Regions from separate parts of the Gordonia sp. L191 genome, predicted to be linked through region 1. Evidence: riboswitches for the same ligand, from Rfam matches in the RefSeq annotation. Region 1 holds a riboswitch; each other region holds the start of a gene.
The links. A riboswitch is a leader RNA that binds a small molecule or an ion and turns the genes downstream of it on or off. The one in region 1 is predicted to bind S-adenosylmethionine.
Positions count from the first base shown of each region.

Region 2: it holds a riboswitch for S-adenosylmethionine, as region 1 does, so the genes downstream of both, QNM97_RS03555 (LLM class flavin-dependent oxidoreductase) here and QNM97_RS15340 (bifunctional o-acetylhomoserine/o-acetylserine sulfhydrylase) in region 1, are expected to answer to the same signal.
Region 3: it holds a riboswitch for S-adenosylmethionine, as region 1 does, so the genes downstream of both, QNM97_RS13240 (amino acid ABC transporter permease) here and QNM97_RS15340 (bifunctional o-acetylhomoserine/o-acetylserine sulfhydrylase) in region 1, are expected to answer to the same signal.
Region 4: it holds a riboswitch for S-adenosylmethionine, as region 1 does, so the genes downstream of both, QNM97_RS00830 (aminotransferase class V-fold PLP-dependent enzyme) here and QNM97_RS15340 (bifunctional o-acetylhomoserine/o-acetylserine sulfhydrylase) in region 1, are expected to answer to the same signal.

Region 1 covers NZ_CP125996.1:3,388,851-3,394,483, reverse strand. Annotated here, with positions in the region: gene QNM97_RS15340 (bifunctional o-acetylhomoserine/o-acetylserine sulfhydrylase) at 25-1,359, opposite strand; SAM riboswitch class IV at 1,421-1,541, opposite strand; gene QNM97_RS15335 (cutinase family protein) at 1,760-3,451, shown strand; gene QNM97_RS15330 (MFS transporter) at 3,545-4,873, shown strand; gene bfr (bacterioferritin) at 4,831-5,316, opposite strand; gene QNM97_RS15320 ((2Fe-2S)-binding protein) at 5,414-5,593, opposite strand.
Region 2 covers NZ_CP125996.1:756,043-761,675, reverse strand. Annotated here, with positions in the region: gene QNM97_RS03570 (ABC transporter permease) at 1-574, opposite strand, end outside; gene QNM97_RS03565 (ABC transporter permease) at 567-1,556, opposite strand; gene QNM97_RS03560 (ABC transporter substrate-binding protein) at 1,563-3,191, opposite strand; gene QNM97_RS03555 (LLM class flavin-dependent oxidoreductase) at 3,191-4,354, opposite strand; SAM riboswitch class I at 4,362-4,447, opposite strand; gene QNM97_RS03550 (ABC transporter substrate-binding protein) at 4,655-5,614, shown strand.
Region 3 covers NZ_CP125996.1:2,956,562-2,962,194, reverse strand. Annotated here, with positions in the region: gene rsmD (16S rRNA (guanine(966)-N(2))-methyltransferase RsmD) at 176-781, shown strand; gene coaD (pantetheine-phosphate adenylyltransferase) at 794-1,282, shown strand; SAM riboswitch class IV at 1,395-1,503, shown strand; gene QNM97_RS13240 (amino acid ABC transporter permease) at 1,639-2,646, shown strand; gene QNM97_RS13235 (amino acid ABC transporter ATP-binding protein) at 2,643-3,440, shown strand; gene QNM97_RS13230 (ABC transporter substrate-binding protein) at 3,547-4,602, shown strand; gene QNM97_RS13225 (GNAT family N-acetyltransferase) at 4,696-5,415, shown strand; gene QNM97_RS13220 (DivIVA domain-containing protein) at 5,550-5,633, shown strand, end outside.
Region 4 covers NZ_CP125996.1:174,109-179,741, forward strand. Annotated here, with positions in the region: gene QNM97_RS00820 (HNH endonuclease) at 32-1,321, opposite strand; gene QNM97_RS00825 (isochorismate synthase) at 1,878-2,975, opposite strand; SAM riboswitch class IV at 3,066-3,179, shown strand; gene QNM97_RS00830 (aminotransferase class V-fold PLP-dependent enzyme) at 3,197-4,501, shown strand; gene QNM97_RS00835 (hypothetical protein) at 4,498-4,929, shown strand; gene alc (allantoicase) at 4,970-5,633, opposite strand, start outside.

The DNA.
Region 1 (5,633 bases):
GGGTGTTGTACTCCTGTCCTCGAACTACTTGGCCGCCGCGAAACCCTGGTCGAGGTCGGCGATGATGTCGTCGATGCCCTCGATACCGACGGCCAGGCGCACCAGGCCGGGGGTCACACCGGCAGCGAGCTGCTCCTCGGGGGTCAGCTGGCTGTGGGTGGTCGAGGCGGGGTGGATGACCAGCGACCGCACGTCACCGATGTTGGCGACGTGGCTGTGCAGCGTCAACGCCTCGACGAAGCGCTTCCCCGCGTCGACGCCACCGGCGATCTCGAAGCCGATGATCGCGCCCTGCCCCTTGGGGGCGAGCTTCTGACCACGGGAGTACCAGGGCGAGGACTGCAGACCGGCGTAGGCGACCGACTCGACCTGAGCGTGATCGGCGAGATAGGCCGCGACCCGCTGCGCATTGGCGACGTGGCGCTCGACGCGCAGGCTCAGGGTTTCCAGTCCCTGGGCTAGCAGGAAGGCGTTGAACGGCGAGATCGCCGCACCGGTGTCACGCAGCAACTGCACGCGTGCCTTGAGCGCGTAGGCCGGCGCACCGAGGTCGGCGAACACCGCACCGTGATAGCTGGGGTCGGGGGTGGTGAAGCCGGGGAACAGATCCTGGCCGTCACGCTGCACCCGCCAGTCGAAGGTGCCGCCGTCGACGATGATGCCGCCGATCGCGGTGCCGTGCCCACCGATGTACTTGGTCGCCGAGTGGACGACGATGTCGGCGCCGTGGGCCAGCGGGTTCAGCAGGTACGGGGTGGCGACGGTGTTGTCGACGATCAGCGGCACGCCGTTGCGATGGGCGACCTCGGAGATGCCCTCGATGTCGAGGATCTCGTTGTTGGGGTTGGAGATCGACTCGCCGTAGAAGGCCCGGGTGTTGTCGCGGACCGCGGCCTGCCACGAATCGAGATCCTCGGGATCCTCGACGAAGCTCACCTCGATACCGAGCTTGGGCAGTGTGTAGTGGAAGAGGTTGTAGGTTCCGCCGTAGAGACGCGGGCTCGACACGACGTGTCCGCCGTTCTCCACGATGTTGAGGATGGCGTAGGTCTCGGCGGCCTGACCGGACGCGACCAACAGTGCCGCCACACCGCCCTCGAGCGCGGCGACACGCTGCTCGACGGCGTCCTGGGTGGGGTTCATGATGCGGGTGTAGATGTTGCCCGGCTCGGCGAGGCCGAAGAGGTTGGCCGCGTGGGTGGTGTCGTTGAAGACGTACGACGTGGTCTGGTAGATCGGCAGTGCACGAGCGTTCGTGGCGGCGTCGGCCGACTGGCCCACATGGATCTGCTTGGTCTCGAAACTCCAGTCGTCGGCTGGGTTCTGGGCATCCGTGCCGTCGTTGGCTACGTCAGACATGAGAATAGATCACTTTCTGCGGTCGGCAGGGTGTGGTGACCCTGATGGGGTCCGACCTTCGGACCCGCGCTTGCCGGGGATGCTCGTCGCGATCCCACAACCCGGTCATCACCCGGAGCACCCCACCGCGGTTGGAGGGTTGCCGATCAGCGAGCCGGGGCTTGACGCTGATACTCATGACCTGGCGACAAGGATATAACACGGTCGTCGGCGGCTGAGAACCCTCCTGCTCAGCCTGGTTTGCGTGCTGGACAGAAACGGTCGGACTCGGTTCGGGCGTGGCGGCGGGTGTCGCCCGGACGGACCAATCGCGTCCTGATCTCGACGGATCGGCCGGAATCGGCCGCGCCGTCTGCCTACTCTTGCCACATCGCGGTTCCCTCGCCCAAGGACGTGTCCGATGAGGCTCTCACCTTCCTTCGCCTCGCTCCGCGGCAGCATCTCGACCGGAGTGGTCGGGGCCGCGAGTGTGGCGCTCATCGCGGCCGCATTCTGGGGTCACGGGGTCGCGTCGGCGGAAACAGCGGCGGCGTGCAGTCAACCGGGTCGGGTGTTCATCGTCGGCGGCACGTGGAATTCCGACGGTTCGTATCTCGTCGGGATCGAACAGCGCTACACCGGACACGGCGCCCACTGGGAGGAGCTGCCGGACAGTCCGTACTCCGGCGCGGGCGCCTACGAGATCGAGCAGGTGCCCTACTCCGCGACCATCTGGCCGCTCGGGTCGGTCGGATACAACGCCAGCGAGGCCGAAGGGTCGGCCAATCTGGAGCAGGCCGTCGCCGCGTACCAGCAGCAATGCGGTGCCGACAAGAAGATCGTCATCGCCGGCTACTCGCAGGGGGCGCGGATCGCCGGCGACGTGCTCACCGACATCGGGCCAACTCGGTCGGTGACCACGGACGACGGCTCGACCTACGTCATCTCCACCACCGATTCCGACGGTGCACGCACGGTGTCGGGAGAGCTCTACTCCGATCCGCGGATGTCGGCGACGCTGTGGGGACAGGGGATCGAGGCGACCCTGGTCGGGATCATCCCCGGTCTGACCATGTCCGGAACCCGAGCGGTCACCGACTACGGGGGCCTGCCGGTGACCACCTACTGCATCGCGGGCGATCCGATCTGCGATCTCCCCGATCCGTTCCATGACCCCATCGGCGACCTCGACGCCCTCCTCGGCTATTGGGTCAAGCACGGTCAGTATCCGTTTCACATGTTTCAATTCCCGGGTACCGGCACGACCTGGTACATGAACGGCGCGAACGAGCCGATGACGTGCACGCAGAGCGGGTCGCTGCAGACCTGCACGATCGCCTCGCCCTCATCGATGGCCATCCTCGCCCAGAACCTCGTCGACGCGCTGGGCCTGCACTGGTCGGTCCCGGACCTGGTGGCCTACCGGTTCCGCCTACCCGACATCATCGGGATCACCCTCGCCGACTTCCAGCCACCGATCCGCTGGGTCATGGACTGGTTTCCCCCGTTGCCACAACTGGGCTACGGCGCGTACCTGCCGGATCTCTACGCCTTCGAGAACACCATCAACGGCGCGCTCACCTGGAACCGTGAGCTCTTCGAAGAAGGAGTGCAGGCACAGCTGGCCAGCGGCAAGAGCATCGTCGCATTGCCGCTCAATTTCGTGAAGTACTGGGCGGCGCGCGTCGTCGAGGGCATCACGACGGTGCTGAGGGGTTCGACGAGTGCGGGTGCGGGTGCGACGGTGCTGTCGACCCCGACACAGGTCGCGGTGCCGCTGCTTGCGTCCCGACAGAGCGCTGTCGGTGGTGGGGCGGGCGCTGTGGGCGAGGGGGCGGGCGCTGTGGGCGAGGGGGCGGGCGCTGTGGGCGCAACGCAGGCACCGGCGCCCGAGTCGAGTGTGGCGCCTACGTCGAGTGTGTCGTCTACGTCGAGCACGTCGCCGGAGTCGAGTTCGACGACCGAGTCGGGCGCGACGTCGTCGCAGTCGGAAACGTCGTCACAGGAGAGTTCCGCGCCGTCGCCAGGTGAGACCGAGAGCGGTTCCGCACCGGATCAGACAACGGTGCCGACCGCGTCGTCGGCGAAGGAATCTGCTGCTGCCACACCGTGACGGGCGTCTCGATTCCGGTCCGACGAACCCGTGTGAACGAACTCACCCGACCACACGGGAATCCGCACCGGACGGGTGGTGGTTACGCCTCCCGTGTCGAGATCAGCTCACCCCACCTCCGCCGTGACCGCCGCCGCGACGCCTGCCGCCGGTACGGCGCCGTCGGAGGCGTCCGAAGATCTCGAAATCACGTTGTCCGACAACGTTTCTCGTGGCTCGTCATCGTTGCGCTGGGCGATCCTCGCGTTGGCGCTCGGCGGTTTCGGTATCGGGACCACCGAATTCGTCGCGATGGGCCTGTTGCCCAACATCGCCGGAGCCCTCGATGTCAGCGAGCCCACCGCCGGGACGGTGATCTCGGCGTACGCGCTCGGCGTCGTCGTCGGTGCGCCGCTCATCGCCGCCCTCACCGCCCGGCTGTCGCGGCGCACGCTGCTGATCGGGCTGATGGTCGCCTTCACCGTCGGCAACGTCGCGACGGTGCTCGCGCCGACCTTCGGGTTGCTCATCGCGGCGAGGTTCGTGGCAGGTTTACCGCACGGCGCATATTTCGGGGTCGCCGCTCTGGTGGCAGCGCATCTTGCCGGCCCGGGCCGGCGCGCCAAGGCCATCGGGCAGGTCATGCTCGGCCTGGCGGTGGCCAATGTCGCCGGCGTTCCCATGGCCGCGTGGCTGGGTGAGCATTTCGGTTGGCGCAGTGCATTTCTGGTGGTCGTCGTCGTCGGTGTGGCGACCGTGGCCGCCCTGATCCGCAGCCTTCCCTCGTTGCGTGACATGCGCGTCACCAACCCGGTCACCGAACTCGGTGCCCTGCGCCGCTCGCAGGTGTGGTTCACGCTGTTCATCGGCATCGTGGGCTTCGGTGGGATGTTCGCGTTCTACACCTATCTGAACACCACGTTGACCACTCTCGGTGGCCTGCCGGTCAGTCTGGTCCCGCTCGCGTTGATGCTGTTCGGCCTGGGCATGGTCGTCGGCAACATCGTCGGGGGGATCGCCGCCGACCGCAGCGTGTCGCGCTCGATCCTGGTGGGACTCGTCGGACTCGCCGCGGTCTTGCTCTGCTTTGCCCTCTTCGTTCAGATCACTTGGGCTGCACTGGCATTGACCTTCTTGGTCGGTGTCGCCGGCACCTCGATGGTGCCCGCACTGCAGACCCGATTGATGGATGTCGCCGAGGACGCCCAGACGCTGGCGGCGGCACTGAACCATTCGGCCCTCAATATCGCCAATGCCGCCGGCGCATGGCTCGGCGGCATCGTGATCGCGGCGGGACACGGCTATCGCGCACCCTCGGTGCTCGGGGCCGTGCTGGCCGTGGCGGGGATCGTCGTCCTGGGCGTCGCCGTGGCGGCGGCGCGTCGGACGCGAGGACCCGATCAGCCCACGTCGGGTGGCGTGGCGACCGTCTTGGACATGTAGAGCTGCTCGCCGAGGCGATCCATCAGCTCGAGCTGGGTCTCGAGGTAATCGATGTGGTGCTCTTCGTCCTTGAGGATCTCCTCGAAGAGCTTGGCCGAGGTGATGTCGCCCTTGCTGCGGCACATCGCGATTCCCGGCTTGAGGCGTTCGACGACCTCGATCTCGACGGCCAGATCACATTCGAACTGCTCGCGCAGTGTCTGGCCGATACGCAGCGGCAGGATCTGCTGATAGTTGGGCAGACCCTCGAGGAACAGGATGCGGTCGGTGAGGATCTCCGCGTGGGTCATCTCCTCGATGGATTCGGCCCGCGTCTTGGCGGCGACCTCGGTCAGTCCCCAGTTGTCCTGCATCTTGGAGTGCAGAAAGTACTGATTGATCGCCGTCAATTCGCTGGTCAGCTGCTCATTGAGCAGAGCGATGACCTCGTCATCTCCACGCATGCCACAACTCCGTTCGGTCCAGGGACTGGTGTCTTCGAACGTTAGCACGAGCAATTGCCCCACGCGCTCGATTCGCGGGGGGTGGAACTCGGGTGGGTCAGGCTGCGGTGGTGACGGACGTCCTTTCGCTCACGATCTGTGCAAGCCGTTCGAGGCAGGTGCCACATCCTTCGCCGGCGCCGCAGCGATCGCTGATCGCGTCGACGGTTCGAGCGCCCGCGGTGCAGTGCTCGTGGACCTCGTCCTCGGTCACCGCGCGACAGATACAAACGAACATGGACCTCACCTCATCTGGCTGTTAGGTGAGGATTACATAA
Region 2 (5,633 bases), 2.6 Mb from region 1:
CGACGAACGGGGCGTGGCGGACCCGCAGCACCTCGGCCCGCATGACCCGCGCGAAGCTCGCGATGAGCACCACCGCCACCGCGATCGCGACCTTAGTGGTGCCGAACCCCAGGGCCGCGACGATGGCCAGGGCCAGCAACAGTTGGGGGACCGCGAGCATCACGTCGATGGCCCGCATGATCACCCCGTCGGCGATGGCGCCTGCGGTACCCGCGACCAACCCGAGGATCGCCCCGATGAGCAGCGCGACCCCGACGGCACCGATGGTCGCCGTCAGCGACAGACCCGCCCCGTGAACGAATCGCGCGTAGACGTCGCGGCCGAGGTTGTCGGTGCCGAACCAGTGCGACGCGCTCGGTGGTGAGAGTTTCTCCGAGGGTACGGCCAGCAGCGGGTCTCGCCCGGTGAACAAGCCCGGGGCCACGGCGAATCCGACGGCGAGCGCCAGGACGATCACCGCGAGGGTCACCGCCGCATTGGACCGCAGCCACGCCCACACCGCCGCTGGCCGCACCGCCTCCGGACTCCACGACCAGGACGGCACCGACACACCGGTGTCGGATGAGTCAGACATTGATCAGCTCCGTCCGGGAATCGTTGTCGCGCACCGTCGGCTTCCGTCGGCGTGCACCGCTGAGGATGCGGGGATCGAGGAACGGGTAGACGACGTCGACGAGCAGGTTGATGGTGACGAAAACCAGCGCCGAGAGGGTCACCAGCGCCAACACGACAGGGATGTCCTGTGCGAGAACGGCGGATTGGGCGAGCTTGCCCACACCCGGCCGGGAGAACACCGTCTCGACGACGACCGCCCCGCCGAGGAGGTTGCCGACGACGACGCCGGCCACCGTCAGCGCCGGCAGCGACGAGACCCGCAGGATGTGTCGGGTGATGACGCGCCCGCGGCTCGCACCCTTCGCGGTGGCCGTCTGCACGAACGGCGCCGCATCGGTGGCGGTCATGCTGGTCACGAGGACCTGTCCGAGTACCCCGGCGTACGGGATGGCCAACGTCACCGCCGGCAGCACGATCGACCCGGGCCGGGTGTCGCCGAATGCCGGGAACCACGGCAGGCGAAAGGCGAAGACCTGCAACAGGACCAGTCCCACCCAGAACGTGGGCAGGGCCACCACCAGCGGTGGAATGGAGAGGAGCACACGACGCAGCAGTATCGAGCGGGTCCAGGTCGCGAGCACCGCGAGTCCGACCCCGCCGATGACGGCGAGCGCCACCGCGGTGAGCGTGAGCGCCACGGTGCCGGGCAGGGCGTCGGCGATCACCTCGGTGACCGGGCGACCCTGGGAGATCGACAGACCGAAATCACCGTGCAGCGCGCCGGTCAGCGCCGACCAATACTGTTGCCACACCGAACGATCCAGGCCATAGCGGGCTTTGAGGGCGGCGACGGCGGCCGGGTCGGCGGGGATCGAGGCATCCGAGGTTGCGATCGACACCGGATCCGAGGGCAGCAGGATCAGGATGATGAAGGCGACGGTGAACGCCGCCCACAGCACCCCGATGGCCGAGGCGATGCGGATCGCGAGATAGCGGATCATCGCCGGTCACCGACCCGAGAGCCAGGTGTCGTGGAATTGCAGGCGTGCCGAGGCGTCGAAGGACACCTGGTGTGCGGTGCTCGCGGTACCGATGGCCTGCGAGAGTTCGATGGTGGGCAGGAACAGTCCGTGCTCGATGATCTGGGTCTGGGCGGTGGCAAGATCCGCGTTGCGTGCGGCGGTGTCGGTGGTGCTCTGCTGTTGCGCCAGTGCGGTATCCAGCGCGGGAATCGGCCCGCGCCGGTTCAGGTTTCGGGTGGTCAACCCGAACTGGGTACGCAGGATGTCACCGTCGGCGCGTGTCACGTTGTAGTAGATCGCGTCGTAGTCGCCGGAGTTCTGTCGGACGGTGGCCTCGGCTGCGGGCACCACGTCGAGCGCCATGTCGACGCCGACGTTCTTCAGCTGCTGCTGGACGAGTTCGAGGATCGCCTGGTTGCCGGCGAACACCGGACTGTAGAGCACCGAGAACGACAGGCGCCGGCCGTCTTTGACGCGTATGCCGTCCGCGCCGGGCCGCCAGCCGGCGGCGTCGAGTAGCTGCCGGGACTTGGCGGCGTCGAAGGCCAGGGCTGCGGTCTCGGCATGGAATCCCGGGGTGTTGGCGGCCAGCACCCCGGTCGCCGGGTGGAAGTCCTTGTCGAGCACGGTGTCGACGAGTTCGGTGCGGTTGATCGCCGGGAGCAGTGCGGTGCGGACCTGCTCGTCGGCGAGCACTCCACGGGAGACGTTGGGCTGCAGGCCGAATGGCACGCCGGGGTTCACCGCGGTGAGTACCTTGCCACCGGCCGAGGAGATCTGTGCCTTGTCGTTGGGGAGGGCATCGCTGATGGCGTCGAGCTGACCGGAGCCCAGTGAGCCGGTGCGCACACCCGACTCGGGGACGACGGTGAAGTCGATCCCGTCGAGGTAGGCGTCGCCGGTGTGGGTGAACACCGCCGAGCCCCATTGATATCCGGTGCGTTTGCGCAGGGCGGCCGAACGGCCTTGTTGCCATGCGGAGTACACGAACGGCCCGGAGCCGATGTTGGTGCCCTGGCACCTCTGTTCGGGTGTGGCGGCGACGGTCGCGTCGGCCTGGATGCCGAGCTGCGGGGTGGAGGTCGCCTGCAGGAACTGTGCGTTCGGCGCGGAGAACTCGACCCGTGCGGTCGACGGGTCGACGACGGTGGTGCCGGTGTAGCCGCTGAGATAGGTTGCGGCCAAGGGCGCCTTGGCGCCGCCGAGGGTGGTGACGATGGCGTCGAAGTTCTTCTTGACCGAGTCGGCGGTCAGCGGGGTGCCGTTGCTGAAGGTGACGTCGGGCTTGAGATGGAAGGTGAAGGTCTTGGCGTCGGGGCTGACCTCCCAGCTCTGCGCCAGCCACGGTTTCAGGTCGCCGCTTCCGGGTACCTGGTCGGTCAGTGAGTCGACGATCTGACGGGTCACGTAGATCGTCTGGTTGGTGGCGCTCTGGGCGGGGTCGGAGCAGGTGGGCGCGTCGGAGAGGCCGTAGCGCAGCGTGCCGCCGGAGACCGGCGGACCGGCGTCCTCGGACTGTGAGGAGCCCCCGCCGCATGCGGCGAGACCGAAGACGGCCAGCGCGGCAACGGTTGCCGTCGCGGTACGGGCGACGGTGGTGGTGATGCCACGCATCAGATGAGGCCCCATTTCTTGGCGAGGAGTTCGTGCGAGCGCAGCCGGTCACCGTGATCGTGGGTGACCGAGGTGATGACGAGTTCGTCTGCGTCGGTGAGTTTTCCGAGTGCGGCGAGACGCTCGACGACCGTGTCGGGGCTGCCCACGAACTGGGTCTCGAGGCGGTCGGCGACCAGTGCGCGCTGCTCGTCGGCCAGTGGTGGCGCGGTGGCCGGATCCGGATACTCGACGGCGCCGTGGCCGCTGCGGATGCTGTACACCCAGTGCCCGTAGGTGGAGGCGAGATGGCGTGCGGTGTCGTCGTCCTCGGCGACCACCACGTCGGCCGAGACCACCACGTACGGTTCGGCGAGCACCGCCGACGGCCGGAAGGCGGCGCGGTAGGCCTGCACCGCTTCGAGCGTGGTCCCGGGGCTCACGTGGTAGTTGGCGACGAACGGGAGTCCGCGCGCGCCGGCCACCTGGGCGCTCTGGCCCTTGCTGCTGCCGAAGATCCAGAGCTCGACGTCGGCGCCCTCACCGGGCACCGCATGCAGTTCGAGACCGGACGGGCTGCGATAGGTGCCTTCGAGCAGTGCGGCGATGTCGGCGACCTGCTCGGCGAAGTCCGGGGTCTGCGCACCGGGTTGGGTGAGTACCTCGAAGCCGCGCGCCAGGCGCGAATTCGCCAGCAGCGCCGACACATCGAATGGTTCGGGGAGCACCACACCGTCGACGACGCGACTCGGGCCGGGAATGCTCGGCAGGGTCACCGCAGGTGCCGAAGCCGTCGATGTCGAAGCCTTCGGGGTCGCCGTGACCGCTTCCGCGCGCCGTTGACCGGAGCGTCCGAGACCCAGGTCGATGCGGCCGGGATGGAAGGCGTCGAGCAGTCCGAAGGACTCGACGACCGAGACCGCGGTCGTCTGGCCGACCTGCACCGCCGCCGACCCGATCCGGATGGTGGTGGTGGCACCGGCGATCTGACCGATCAGGACGGCCGGGTTGGAGCCGGCCACCGCGACGAAGTGATGTTCGGCGACCCAGTAGCGGCGATAGCCCCACTGCTCGGCGTGCTGCGCGAGGCCGATCGTATTGGCCAGTGCGGCAGCAGGATTGGAGCCCTCACTGATCGGTGCGAGGTCGAGCACCGACAACGGGGCATGGTCATGAAATGGCACGAGCCGACTCCCATCGATCCCGGCGTTAGCACCCTCCTCTGGGGGTTGCTGCGACGTCGACGAGCCGGGTCTCTCGGTCGCTCCAGATGGTCGATTCACGGTAGGTCGACGGCGCGGCGCACGGCAAGAAAGTCAGGAGTCACCCGGGTACGTCGACGGCGTCCGGGCGTGTATGCGGCACAGACTTTCGGTCACCGTGGGATTAACCCGGACGCCCGGACGGCGTCGATGACGGGCCGCGTCGTCGGAACGCCCACGTCGGTCTTGTCCGATACCGGCGATTTAGCCTAACCTAACGAAATGCGTGTTCGTGGAGTCCTCGCCGGCCTGTTGACCCTGGTGTTCGTCGCCCTTGTCGGATGTTCGTCCCCCGACGACCCGGCCGGATCCACGGGTGAGATCGTGACCGTCGAGCACCAGTACGGATCGACGACGATTCCGAGCGATCCGACCAAGGTCGTGACATTCGGCGGCGCGTGGTCGGATTCGCTGATCCGCCTCGGGGTCCCGATCACGGCGGAGTTCCTCGCGCAGGGGTATTCGGGCCCGAACAATCGCTTCGCCTGGACGCCGGAGCACTCGTCGACGATCGTCACCTATGACGTGGAGGCCGGTCCCCCTGACGTCGCCGCGATCGCGCGGTTCGCCCCGCAGGTCATCCTCGCCGGATACCTGCCCGACCGCGCGGCCTACGACCGCCTGACGCAGATCGCCCCCACGATTCCGGTGATGGCCAAGAACACCGTCACCGACAGTTGGCAGGAGGTGATGACGACGGCCGGCCGGATCTTCGGCAAGCAGCAGCAGGCCGATGAGGCCGTCGCCGAGGTCGAGCAGCAGATCGCGACCACAAAGGCGAAATACCCGGCGAGCCAGGGCAAGACGTTCACCTTCGGACAGTTGACCCCGCAGAATCAGTTCGGTGTGGTGACCAGCGACACCGACCCCTCCGCGAAACTGCTCGCCGAGCTCGGACTGGTTCTCGACCCGGCGGTCAAGGGGCTCGCGCCCGGTGGCGCACGCACGGTCGTGTCTCCCGAACGTATCGACATCTTCGCTTCGGACCTGCTGATCTTCTGGCCGCTGGTCGGCGGGCCCGAGGCCTTCGATGCGATCCCCGGCTGGGATTCGCTGCCCGCGGTGCGCCGCGGCACGACGGTGTTCCTCACCAACGACACCGCGGCGGCGTTCAGCGCGCCCACGATCTACTCGGTGCCGTGGGCGGTCGACAAGCTGACGCCGGCGTTGGCGAGACTGTAGACGCGCCGGACCCGCGCCG
Region 3 (5,633 bases), 430 kb from region 1:
GGAAATGTCCCCTCAATGCCCAGTTCATCCGGTGTATGTGATGCGGGACACAAAAGCTTGCGACGACTCGCTGCGGGTGGGCGAAATGTCCGGCAGCCACGCGGCGGTGACGCCCCGCCGGCGCCGCCCGTCAAGGGTCGCCGCCCACCCGAATCGGCAATGGGAGAATGGTCCGGTGACCCGGATCATCGCCGGCCGCCACGGCGGACGCCCACTGAAGGTTCCCGACGCCGGGACCCGGCCCACCTCCGATCGGGTGCGTGAGGCGGTGTTCAACATTCTCGACGCCCGGATCGATCTGGAGGGCGCCGCGATCCTCGACCTCTATGCCGGGTCCGGTGCGCTGGGCCTCGAAGCACTCTCCCGTGGTGCGTCCTCGGCCGTGTTCGTCGACAACCGTCGTCGCGCCACCGCTGTCGTCACCGCCAATCTGGGGGCGCTCGGCGTCGCCGAGGTGGGTCGGGTGATCACCGCACCGGTGTCGGCGTTCCTGGCCGCCGGTGCCCCGGCCTGCGTGGATGTCGTGCACCACGAGGATGTGACGGGCGGCTTCGATGTGATCTTCTCCGACCCGCCCTATGCGCTCACCGACGACGAGGTGCACGGCGACCTGACGGCGCTCGGATCGGGTGGTTGGCTCGCCGACGGCGGCCTGCTGGTGCTCGAGCGCGGCCGACGGGCCACGACACACTGGCCGGCCGGCTGGGAGATCGTCACCGACAAGTCCTACGGCGACACCACGGTGCAGGTCGCGCGAGTCACCGGCGGGGCGGGCGGGTAGGTTCTGCAGAGTATGACCAGCGCGGTGATCCCCGGCTCCTTCGATCCCTTCACGCGTGGGCACCGCTACGTCGTCGAGCGGGCGGCCGCGTGTTTCGACGAACTGGTGGTCACCGTGGTCGTCAATCCCAACAAGCGCGGACTGTTCTCGGTCCCGGAGCGACTCGAACTCATCCGGGAGGACTGCGCCGATCTGCCCAACGTGCGGGTGGATCAGTGGACCGGCCTGCTCGTCGACTATCTCCGAGAGAACGCGATCCACTCCATCGTCAAGGGCCTGCGCTCGTCGGTGGACTTCGACTACGAGCTTCCGATGGCGCAGATGAATCGTGAGCTGGCCGACGTCGAAACCGTCTTCCTGCTGACCGATCCCCGCTACGCACACGTCTCGAGTTCACTGGTGAAAGAAGTCGCCAAGCTCGGCGGCGACGTCACACCCTTTCTCTCCCCGCACATCCACCGACGCCTCGAGGCGATCCTGGCCGGTGAACGCAGCATCTGACAACCGCGGCGTCCGAGGAATGGTGGTGCCCGACCCGACGCCACGAGACTTTCACTCCTCGGCGAATGTAAATGCTGACCGCGGCGGCGCGCGGCAGTAGCGTGAGCACGACGGTCATGAGTGTCAACGTCAAGCCCTGGCTGGTTGACCGGCAACCCTCGCATCGCGGTGGGGTGCCCCAGGTGACGACCGGATCGGGTGTATCCCGATAAGCGTGATGGACACGGCCACAACGACTTCGTGAGAAGTCGTCGTGCCGTCGTGGTCGTCGGTTGCCGCGGGATGCGCCCCGGGGTGGCGGCGGGCACGCATCTCCTCGCGTGTGTTCCCGTTCCCGTGTGAAGGAGAGTGCCGCCATGTCCGCCCCATCGCCGTCCACGAGTGCCGGTCCTCTCCCGGCGCCGTCGGGGGACCCGCGGTCGTCGTCGGGGACGTCCACGCCGCCGACCGCCGAACGCGTTGCGCCCCTGCGTCATCCCGGCCGGTGGATTCTCGCCGCGATCGTGCTCGTCGTCGGCGCGCAGCTGGTCCACGGCCTGGCCACCAATGCATTCTTCCAATGGGATCGATTCGGGTACTGGTTCTTTCGCCCCGTCGTTCTCGAAGGTCTCGGGGTCACACTGGAGGTCGCGGCGTACAGTGCGGTGCTCGCTCTGGCCGTGGGTATCGTCCTGGCGCTGATGCGGCTGTCGAACAATCCCGTGCTCGCGGCGGTCAGTTGGGGATACGTGTGGTTCTTTCGATCGATCCCGCTGATCGTCCTGCTTCTCATCCTGTTCAACTTCGGGGCGCTCTACCAGAGTCTGAGTATCGGTATTCCATTCGGGCCGGGACTGTTTCATTTCTCCGAGGCAGATCTGGCGACTCCGTTCCTGATCGCCGTCATCGGTATCACCATCCACGAGGCGGCGTTCGCCGCCGAGATCGTGCGCGGCGGCATCCTGTCGGTCGATGCAGGTCAACACGAAGCCGCTGCCGCACTGGGCATTCCACGGCGATACCACTTTCTGCGCATCACGTTGCCGCAGGCATTGCGCTCCATCGTGCCGTCGTATGTGAATCTGCTGATCGGACTGATCAAGTCGACGTCGCTGGTCTACTACGTGTCGCTACTCGATCTGTTCGGCGTGGTCTCGACCCAGTCGAGCACCTACTCCGGTGACATCATCCCGCTGCTGATGGTGGCGACGGTCTGGTATGTGATCCTCACCAGCGCCGTCTCGATCGTCCAGTTCTACGTCGAGCGCTACTTCGCGCGAGGGGCGGTCCGCACCCTGCCCCCGACGCCGATACAGCGATTGCGGTTCGCTGTTGCCGGCGCTCGACGGAGCATCGCCCTGCGTCCCTGGGAGCGTGCCGCATGACGCGCGCCGCCATCACCCCGGACACGACGTCGGCCGGTGTCGAGGTGCAAATCGTGGGCGCCCACCGCTTCTACGCCGACCACCACGTCCTCAAGGACATCGACCTCACGATCCGCCCGGGAGAGGTGACGGTCATCCTCGGACCATCGGGCTCGGGCAAGTCGACCCTGCTCCGTGCCGTGAACCATCTCGAACGGCTCGACGCAGGCCACGTCAGCGTCGGCGGCGAACTGATCGGCGTCCGCCGTACCGGCGGCCGGCTCCGGGAATTGCCCGAACGCGAGATCCTGCGACAGCGACGCCGCATCGGCTACGTCTTCCAGTCGTTCAACCTGTTCTCCAACCTGACCGCAGGCCAGAACGTCGCGGCACCACTGGTCTCGACCGGCCGGATCAGCCGCGGCGACGCCGAGAGCGCTGCCCGCGCACTCCTTGCGCGCGTGGGACTCTCGGACAAGTACGACGCATATCCGCGCCAGCTCTCCGGTGGTCAGCAACAGCGGGTCGCCATCGCCCGGGCACTGGCCGTCGAGCCCGGGGTGCTGCTCTTCGACGAGCCGACCTCGGCCCTCGATCCCGAGCTCGTGGGCGACGTCCTCGCGGTGATCCGTGATCTCGCCGCCACCGGCACGACCTTGATCGTCGTGACCCATGAGATCGGCTTCGCCCGCGAGGTCGCCGACACCATCGTCTTCCTCGACGACGGGCGCATCGTCGAGCAGGGCACCCCGGAGCAGGTCCTCGACCACCCGACTCACCAGCGCACCAAGGACTTCCTGCTCCGAGTGCTCTGACCGCCACACACCGATCGCCACACACCGATCGCCACCACCGTCGGCGACCCCTCCGGGGCACGTCGTCATCCTCCCTGCCGTCACACCCCAGAAACGGAGCAACTCCATGTCACCAACGCGTTTCACCGATCGCGTCACCGCTCGAACGCGCGCTCGTCGACGTGCCGCGACACGGCTCGGTGCCGTCACCGTGGCACTCGGCCTCGTCGGCGGTCTGCTTACCGCGTGCTCGGGCGGTTCCACCGATGCCGCCGAACCATCCGGAAAGCCGGGCGACGTCGTCATCGGGGCAGTGTCCAACGGCGCCGCCAACCAAATCGATCTGACTGTGCCGCAGGTCGATTCGATTCGCAACGCGCTGCCTGCGGCGGTGCGTGACTCCGGGGAGCTGTCGATCGGGATCGGGGCACTGCCCTCGGGATACCCGCCCTTGGCGTACATCGGCTCCGATCAGCACACGCTGACCGGCGCCGAACCCGACCTCGGGCGCCTCGTCGCGGCCGTCTTCGGACTCAAGCCGGTGATCACCAACGCCACGTGGGAGAACCTCTTCGTCGGAATCGACAGCGGGCGAACGGATGTCGGATTCTCCAACATCACCGTGACCGAAGAGCGCAAGGAGAAATACGACTTCGCGACCTACCGGAAGGACGAGATCGCCTTCGAGGTGCTCAAGGCGAGCTCCTGGAACTTCGACGGCAACTACGAGAACCTTGCGGGCAAGAAGGTCGCCGTCGGGTCGGGCACCAACCAGGAACGCCTACTGCTCGAATGGCGCGACAAGCTCGCCGCCGAGGGCAAGACCCTCGACGTCGTCTATTTCCCCGACGCCAACTCGATCAACCTGGCCCTCGCCTCGGGCAAGATCGACGCCTACCTCGCACCCAATCCGAGCATCTCGTATCACGTCCGTCAGACCGCGGGCACCCCCAAGGCCACCCGTGTCGCCGGCACATTCTCCGGGGCCGGGTCGACGCTGCAGGGATTGATCGCGGCAACGACGAAGAAGGGTGACGGACTCGTCGCGCCGCTCGCCGACGCGATCAACCACCTGATCACCACGGGTGTGTACGCGAAGTGGCTGGCGGCGTGGAACCTCTCCGCCGAGGCCGTGCCCACGTCACAGGTCAATCCGCCCGGGCTGCCGCGCAATGACAGCTGACGTGGGCGGGATGGAGACGGGCGGGATGGAGCGGGCCGGAACCGGGAAGGGCGCGATGGGCACGGAGGTGTGCCGATGGGACATCATCGAGTCATGAGTGAGTGCACGGCAGATGCTTCGCCGATGGCCCGATCGGGCGCGGACGTCCTCGACGACGCGGTCCGATCGTCGCTGACCGGTCACCATCGGCATCTTGCGCAACGGCGCGGACGGGTGCTGCGCTATCGACGCGACGTCTCGGTGTTCGCGGCGTTCCCTGCCGATCCCGACCCCACGGATTGGGCGGACGCCGCAGAACTCTTCGGTCCCGGTGGCACACTGCCGATCTCGGGATCGATGCCGACGCCGCCGCCCGGGTGGACGACGACGATGGCATTGCCCGGCGTGCAGATGATCGCCCGCGCCGTCCGCCCCGGGCCGGATCCGGAAGCGGTGATCCTCACCGACGACGACGTACCCGAGATGCTCGACCTCGTCGCCCGGACCCGTCCCGGGCCGTTCCTGGCGCGGACCATCGAGATGGGCACCTATCTCGGTCTCAAGCAGGGCGGCGCCTTGATCGCGATGGCAGGGGAGCGACTGCATCCCGCCGGCGCCACCGAGATCAGCGCCGTGTGCACCGATCCGGCACATCGGGGTCGGGGGCTGGCGTCGCGTCTGGTTCTCGCTGTCGCCGACGGGATCGTCGGGCGCGGTGAGATCCCGTTCCTGCACACCGCCGCCGAGAACGTCACGGCGATCCGCCTCTATGAATCACTGGGCTTCGAACTACGCAAGGATCTCGTCTTCGGATCGTTCCGGGTGCCCGACTGATCGTTCGGGCCTCGTCGGCGCACCATGCGACACGCCGATCACTGCTACCTCCGGAGTCACACACATCCCATTCGGCACAATAGTCACAGACGTTTCACCAGATGACCATTGGCGTGAGCCGGATTGGGGTGGCTGTGTACCGGGTATTTGAAGCGCTCGACGAACTCGTCGCGATCGTCGAGGAAGCGCGGAGTGTCCCCATGACCGCCGGATGTGTG
Region 4 (5,633 bases), 2.7 Mb from region 1:
GTGCAGGAATCAGGTAGTGGGGCAGCGTAGGTCAGGCTGCTGTGTCGTCGAGTGGCATGGTGCGTCGGTGATAGGACGGTACGGGTTGTCGTTTCGGGTCGATGCTGGCGGGTGGGATCAGCCAGGGGTGTCGGTCGTATCCGATGATGATGTCCCAGCCGTGGTGGTGGACGTCGTCGTGGCAGCTGGTGCAGAGTAGGCAGCCGTTGTCGAGGTCGGTGGGACCACCGTCGGCCCAGTGGTGCACGTGGTGTGCTTGGCAGCGGCCGGCGTGGGCACCGCATGTGATGCATCCGCGATCCCGCACCAGCAAGGCTTTGCGTTGGCCGGGTGTGAAGAAGCGTTTCTCTTCACCAACACTGAGCGGTACACCGTTGGGGTCGAGCACGATTTTGGTGATCGTGGTGTCGCACGACAACAACTTGGCGGTCGCTTCGGTGATCGGACCCATGTTCTGCAACTCGCCGCCGAGGGCCGGGTTGTCGGCCGACCAGGTCCACAACAACCCGTTGGTGGGTTTCGTCGAGAACGTGGTGTCGGCCAAGCCTTGTGCCGCGAGTTCGACGATCGTTTCGAACGCGGCGGCACAGATCTGTTCGGGTGTCCGCGGATCGGGTGACCCGTCGGGTTGAGGCTTGGGCGCCGACAGGGTTTCCATCAGGGTGCGGGTCTTTTCCCCGGCGATGATGTCGAGGTTCGCCGAGATTTCCAGCCGTCCGTCGTCGGTGATGCGGTCGGTGTAGGAGTTGATGTTCTTGTCCTCGGCGGCTGGTAACCCGCCAGGTGTGTCGGCCGCCAACTCGTTACCCAGCTGCCGTGCGTAGAGGTTGATTTCGGCGGGGGTGAATCCGGCGAAGTAGTGTGACAGCAGTTTCCGGAGATATTCACACCGGTGGACGGTATCGAGGGGTTCGGGGCATCGGGTGTCGATGTGGGCCAACCCGCGGACGATGGCGTCGGTGTGTTCGAAGGAGATGGACCCGTCCGCGGCATGCGCCAACAACAGATCGACATCGGTAGTGGCCGAGATTCGCACGTACCGACCTGCGACCGAGGGTGCGAAGCCCATGCTGATCAACAGTTCTCGTAGCCGGGTGGTTTTGTGGTCGGCGACGCCCAGTCGGTCCAGTTCGCCGGCGAGGGTGGTGGCGTGGTGATCAACCAGGTTCCGCAACAACAGGACTTGTTTCATCGCACCGAAGGCTTGGGGTCCGGTCATCTCCGGGTTCCATTGCAGGTCGCCGAGTTGGGTGACGATGGTGGCGAAGACTGCTTCGGCGTCAACGGTTTCCGCGTCAAGAATGGTAGTGGATTCGATCATGGGCCCCTCCCCGGTGGCTGATCGGTGTGAGGGGTCCAGTGTACATCGCCAGGGTGTTCGATGCAAGGGGTATTTTGGTCAATTCTGGTTGTGGACAACGTGTTTCGGCGCCGATTTTCTGTCGGTGGGGTGTGGTAGGGGGTGCGGGTTTCGTTTGCCAAGCTGTCGATGTGGTTGGGGGGCTTGTTGTCTCGCCGGGTCTCGAGGCTCGCCGCACGCGGCTCGCACCTCGACCATCGAGGGGGAAGGGTGCTCGACCATCGGGGGGGGGTGACTGTCGGGATTGATGAGTTCGCGGCTCCACTGTGCGGACGCGGCTGGTGCAGCGGGGGCGTTTGCGAATTCGACTCGCGTTCAGGTCGTGCGACGGTCGATGGGGAGGGGTTGCTCGGGTACGGGGGTTGTGCGTATGGATCATCGATGGGGAGAGGATGCTGAGTGTGGGGGCCTGGATCGTCGATGCGGCGGGGATGTCCGGGTGCGGGGGTGCGCATGGACCATCGATTGGGGGGGATGCTCGAGCAAGCTTCGACCACCGGGGGAGGTGGCCTGCTGATCAGCGGTTGTCGATTCCCAACGCCCGCAACACCGTTTGCAGTTTGGCAGTGGTCTCGGCGAGTTCGGCTTCGGGATCGGAGTCGGCGACGATGCCGCCACCGGCCCACGTGCGAAAGGTTTGTCGGTCGGCGTCGAGTTCGAGGCAACGAATGGTGACCATCCACTCGCCGTCGCCGTGTGCGTCGGCCCAGCCGACGGCGCCGGCGTAGAGCCCGCGGGGTTCCTCGTGATCTCGGATGAACTGCGAGGCAGCCTCGGTCGGTGTTCCGCACACCGCGGGGGTGGGGCTCAGGGCGAGGGCCAGGTCGAGTGCGCCGACATCCGGATCGGTGAGCCGGGCGTGTATCGGTGTGGCCAGATGCCACATCTCGCCGGTGGAGAGCAATTGAGGTCGGGTCGCGACGGAAAGTTCGTCGCTGATCGGCGCCAACCGTTCACGCAGATGCTCGACGACGAACGAGTGCTCGCGATGATCCTTGTCCGACGCGGCGAGTTTCTCCCGGGCTTCGCGATCGGCTTCCGGGTCCGACGAGCGAGGAGCCGAACCGGCATACGGATGACAGGTGACCTCGCGGCCGCTCTTGTGCAGCAACAACTCCGGGCTCGCGCCGAGCAGCCACGAGTGGCGGGTGTCGACCACGAACGCGTTGCGTTCGGAATTGCCGTGCGCCAGCGCCTCGAGGAGATCGCCGATCTCGACCGGTGAATCAAGAACCGCACCAACGGTTCTCGCGAGCACCACCTTGTCGAGGTCGCCGACACCGATGGCGGCCACCGCCCGGCGCACCCGCTCCCGATGTGTGGCGGCGTCGGGGATCTCGACGAGGTGGGTCAGTGAATGACGGACGGGGGCGCGCCCACCCAGCGCCTGTTCCCGACGCAGCCGCGTGGGTGCGAACAGCGCGGCCGGATCGGCGGGGTCGAACGGGAGTGCGCCGACCACCGACGCCACCGCACCGGATCGCAGTGCCTCGGCGGCGTCGGAGACCGCGGTGAATCGTCGCGCAACGCCCTCGGCCCGAACCGCTCCGTGCGGACGCGACAACACGAACGGGGCAGGCCCCGTTCCCTCATCTCCCACAGGTTCGCCGCTCACCCGACCAACCTAGCGCCGGACGACGCCGGGATTTCGCCCACGCTGAGTGAAAATTGACACCCTCGGACGTGATAGGCCACCCTTGGTGCAGGTCATGAGTGCCAGTGACAAGCCCCGGCTCGCTGGTCGGCAACCCTCCTCCGCGGTGGGGTGCTCCGGGTGACGACCTGGCCGTGTACCACCCGGACACGGCAAGCGTGGATTCCCAAGGAGATTTTTCGATGACTGCTGTCGTCACCCCCGCATCGATCGCCGCCACCGTGTGCGCAGATCCGTCGTCCTTCGAGCCGCTCGCCGAGGTCGTCGGCGCAGGACAGCCGGTGCAGCTCGCCGACTGGAACGAAGTGGCCTACGCCAACCTCGACTACGCCGCGAGCGCCCCCGCCCTGACCGCGGTCGCCGACGCCGTCGCCGCGTCGCTGCACCAGTACGCCAGCGTCCACCGCGGTGCGGGCCATCTGTCCCAGGTCACCACCCGTCGCTACGAGCAGTGCCGGGAGACGGTGCGGCGCTTTGTGCGTGGGCGTGCCGACGACACCGTTGTGTTCACCCGTAACACCACCGACGCCATCAATCTGGCGGCCCACTGCACCCCCGGCGACGTCGTCGTCCTCGACATCGAGCACCACGCCAATCTGCTGCCGTGGGTCTCGCGCGACTCCGGGACTGCCCGCATCGTGACCGCGCGTCCGGGTATCGAGGACACCCTCGTCGCGCTCGAATGTGAACTGGCCGCGGCACCCGCGGCGTTGCTCGCGGTGACCGCGGCCTCCAACGTCACCGGTGAGGTGCTGCCGATCGGTCGCCTCGCCGCCATCGCGCATCGACACGGCGCGCGCATCCTCGTCGACGCAGCCCAGCTCGTCGCCCACCGGCCGGTGTCGATGGTCAGCCACGGTATCGACTACCTGGTGTTCTCCGGTCACAAGGTCTACGCGCCGTTCGGGGCGGGAGTGCTCATCGGACGAACGGACTGGCTCGACGCCGCCGACCCGTATCTCGCCGGCGGTGGCGCCTCGGCGCAGGTGAGCGTCGTCGACGGGCCCGACGAGAACTGCGCGGCCACCGCCTGGCACACCGGTGCCGCGCGGCATGAAGCAGGGTCGCCGAATGTGTTGGGCGCCATCGCCATCGCCGCGGCCTGCGAGGCGATCACCGAGATCGGCTTCGAGGCGATCGGCCTGCACGAACACGAATTGCGTTGCCGTCTCGATGACGGTCTCGCGCGGATCGACGGCGTCGAGGCACTCCGCATCTTCGACGACATCACCGATCGCGTCGGGATCGCCGGGTTCGGCGTCGACGGCATTGCACCGCGCGCCGTCGCCGAATACCTCAGCGACGAACACGGCATCGGCGTGCGCGACGGAAAGTTCTGCGCCCACCCGATCCTCACTCGCCTCGGCCATCCCGACGGCGCCGTGCGCGCGAGCTTCGGCCTCGGCACCGGGGCCGCCGACATCGACCGCTTGATCGACGCTCTGGCACAACTCATCTCGACCTCACCCGGAGGGAACCCGGCATGACCATCGAACTCGATCGCATCAGCATCGGACGGCCGTCGCTGCGGGTCGCGCTCGCCGACGACGTTCCTGCCGAGCCGTCGGCCATCGTCGTCCGTCGACCCACGCTGCGTGACGCCCAGCGGGCCCGCTCGCTGCTGCGGGCCGGTACCCGCGACACCGCGAACTTCTCCGTCGCACTCGAGGTGGAGGTGGCGATCGCGCCCAGCGCCGCGTCGGCGCGGGCGGCGGTCGCACACATTCCGGACGAGATCAACGGCGGCACCGTCCGCTATGTGGGTACGCCGAGCGGTCTGGTGACCCTCATCCGCGACATCTACGCGGCCGAGGTCGCCGACGCGGTGATCCTGGTGCCTCTCGACGGCTCGGCGACGAGTCGCCGTGTGCGCGAGCTGGTGTTGCCGTCGTTCACCGATCGGCGCGCCGCCTGAATCAACCGGCGCTGACCGACATCCCGGCGGCCAGGCGTGCTCAGGCTTCGCCGCGCTCCCACTGCTCAACGAGTTCGGTCTGCGCCTCGTCGGTCAGCAGGCCGTACAGCTTGACTCGGGCCATCCCGCCGTCGGGGTAGACATCGATGCGCGCCTCGGTCATCGGGCGGTCGAGATCGATGACGAACCGGTGCCGGGTGTCGGGCTGTAAGTCGGTGCGGCCCAACACCTCGAACCACTCGCCGTCCTCGCCGTCGCGGCCGCGGACCATCGCCGCGCCGGGCGCGTTGCCCAGGAAGTAGCTGGTGTCGAGTTCGACGAGACTCACCCGGCCCTGTCCGGCCAGGCGTACCTGCACCCAGTCGTTGCCGTCGTCGCGCCGACGCGAGGTCTCCCACCCCTCGCCCATGTGCCGTGCACGGCCGGGCATGAGCAGGTTGTTGGGCGAGCTGTAGAACATGTTGGAGCAGGCCGTGATCAGGCCACCGTTCTCCAACGCGGCCAGGTCGAAATGGCCGTAACGGAAGAAGTGCGGGTTGGGTACGCCGCGCCCGTGCACCCGGAATCGGGCCACACCGCCGTCGGGATGCATCGTCAGGCGCACGTGGGTGAAGCGATCCTTCGCGTCGACCCGGAACGGATTGCGGGTGTCGCCGTCGACGGGGCTCTTCTCGACGATGGTGACCCACTCGGTGTCGGTCAGC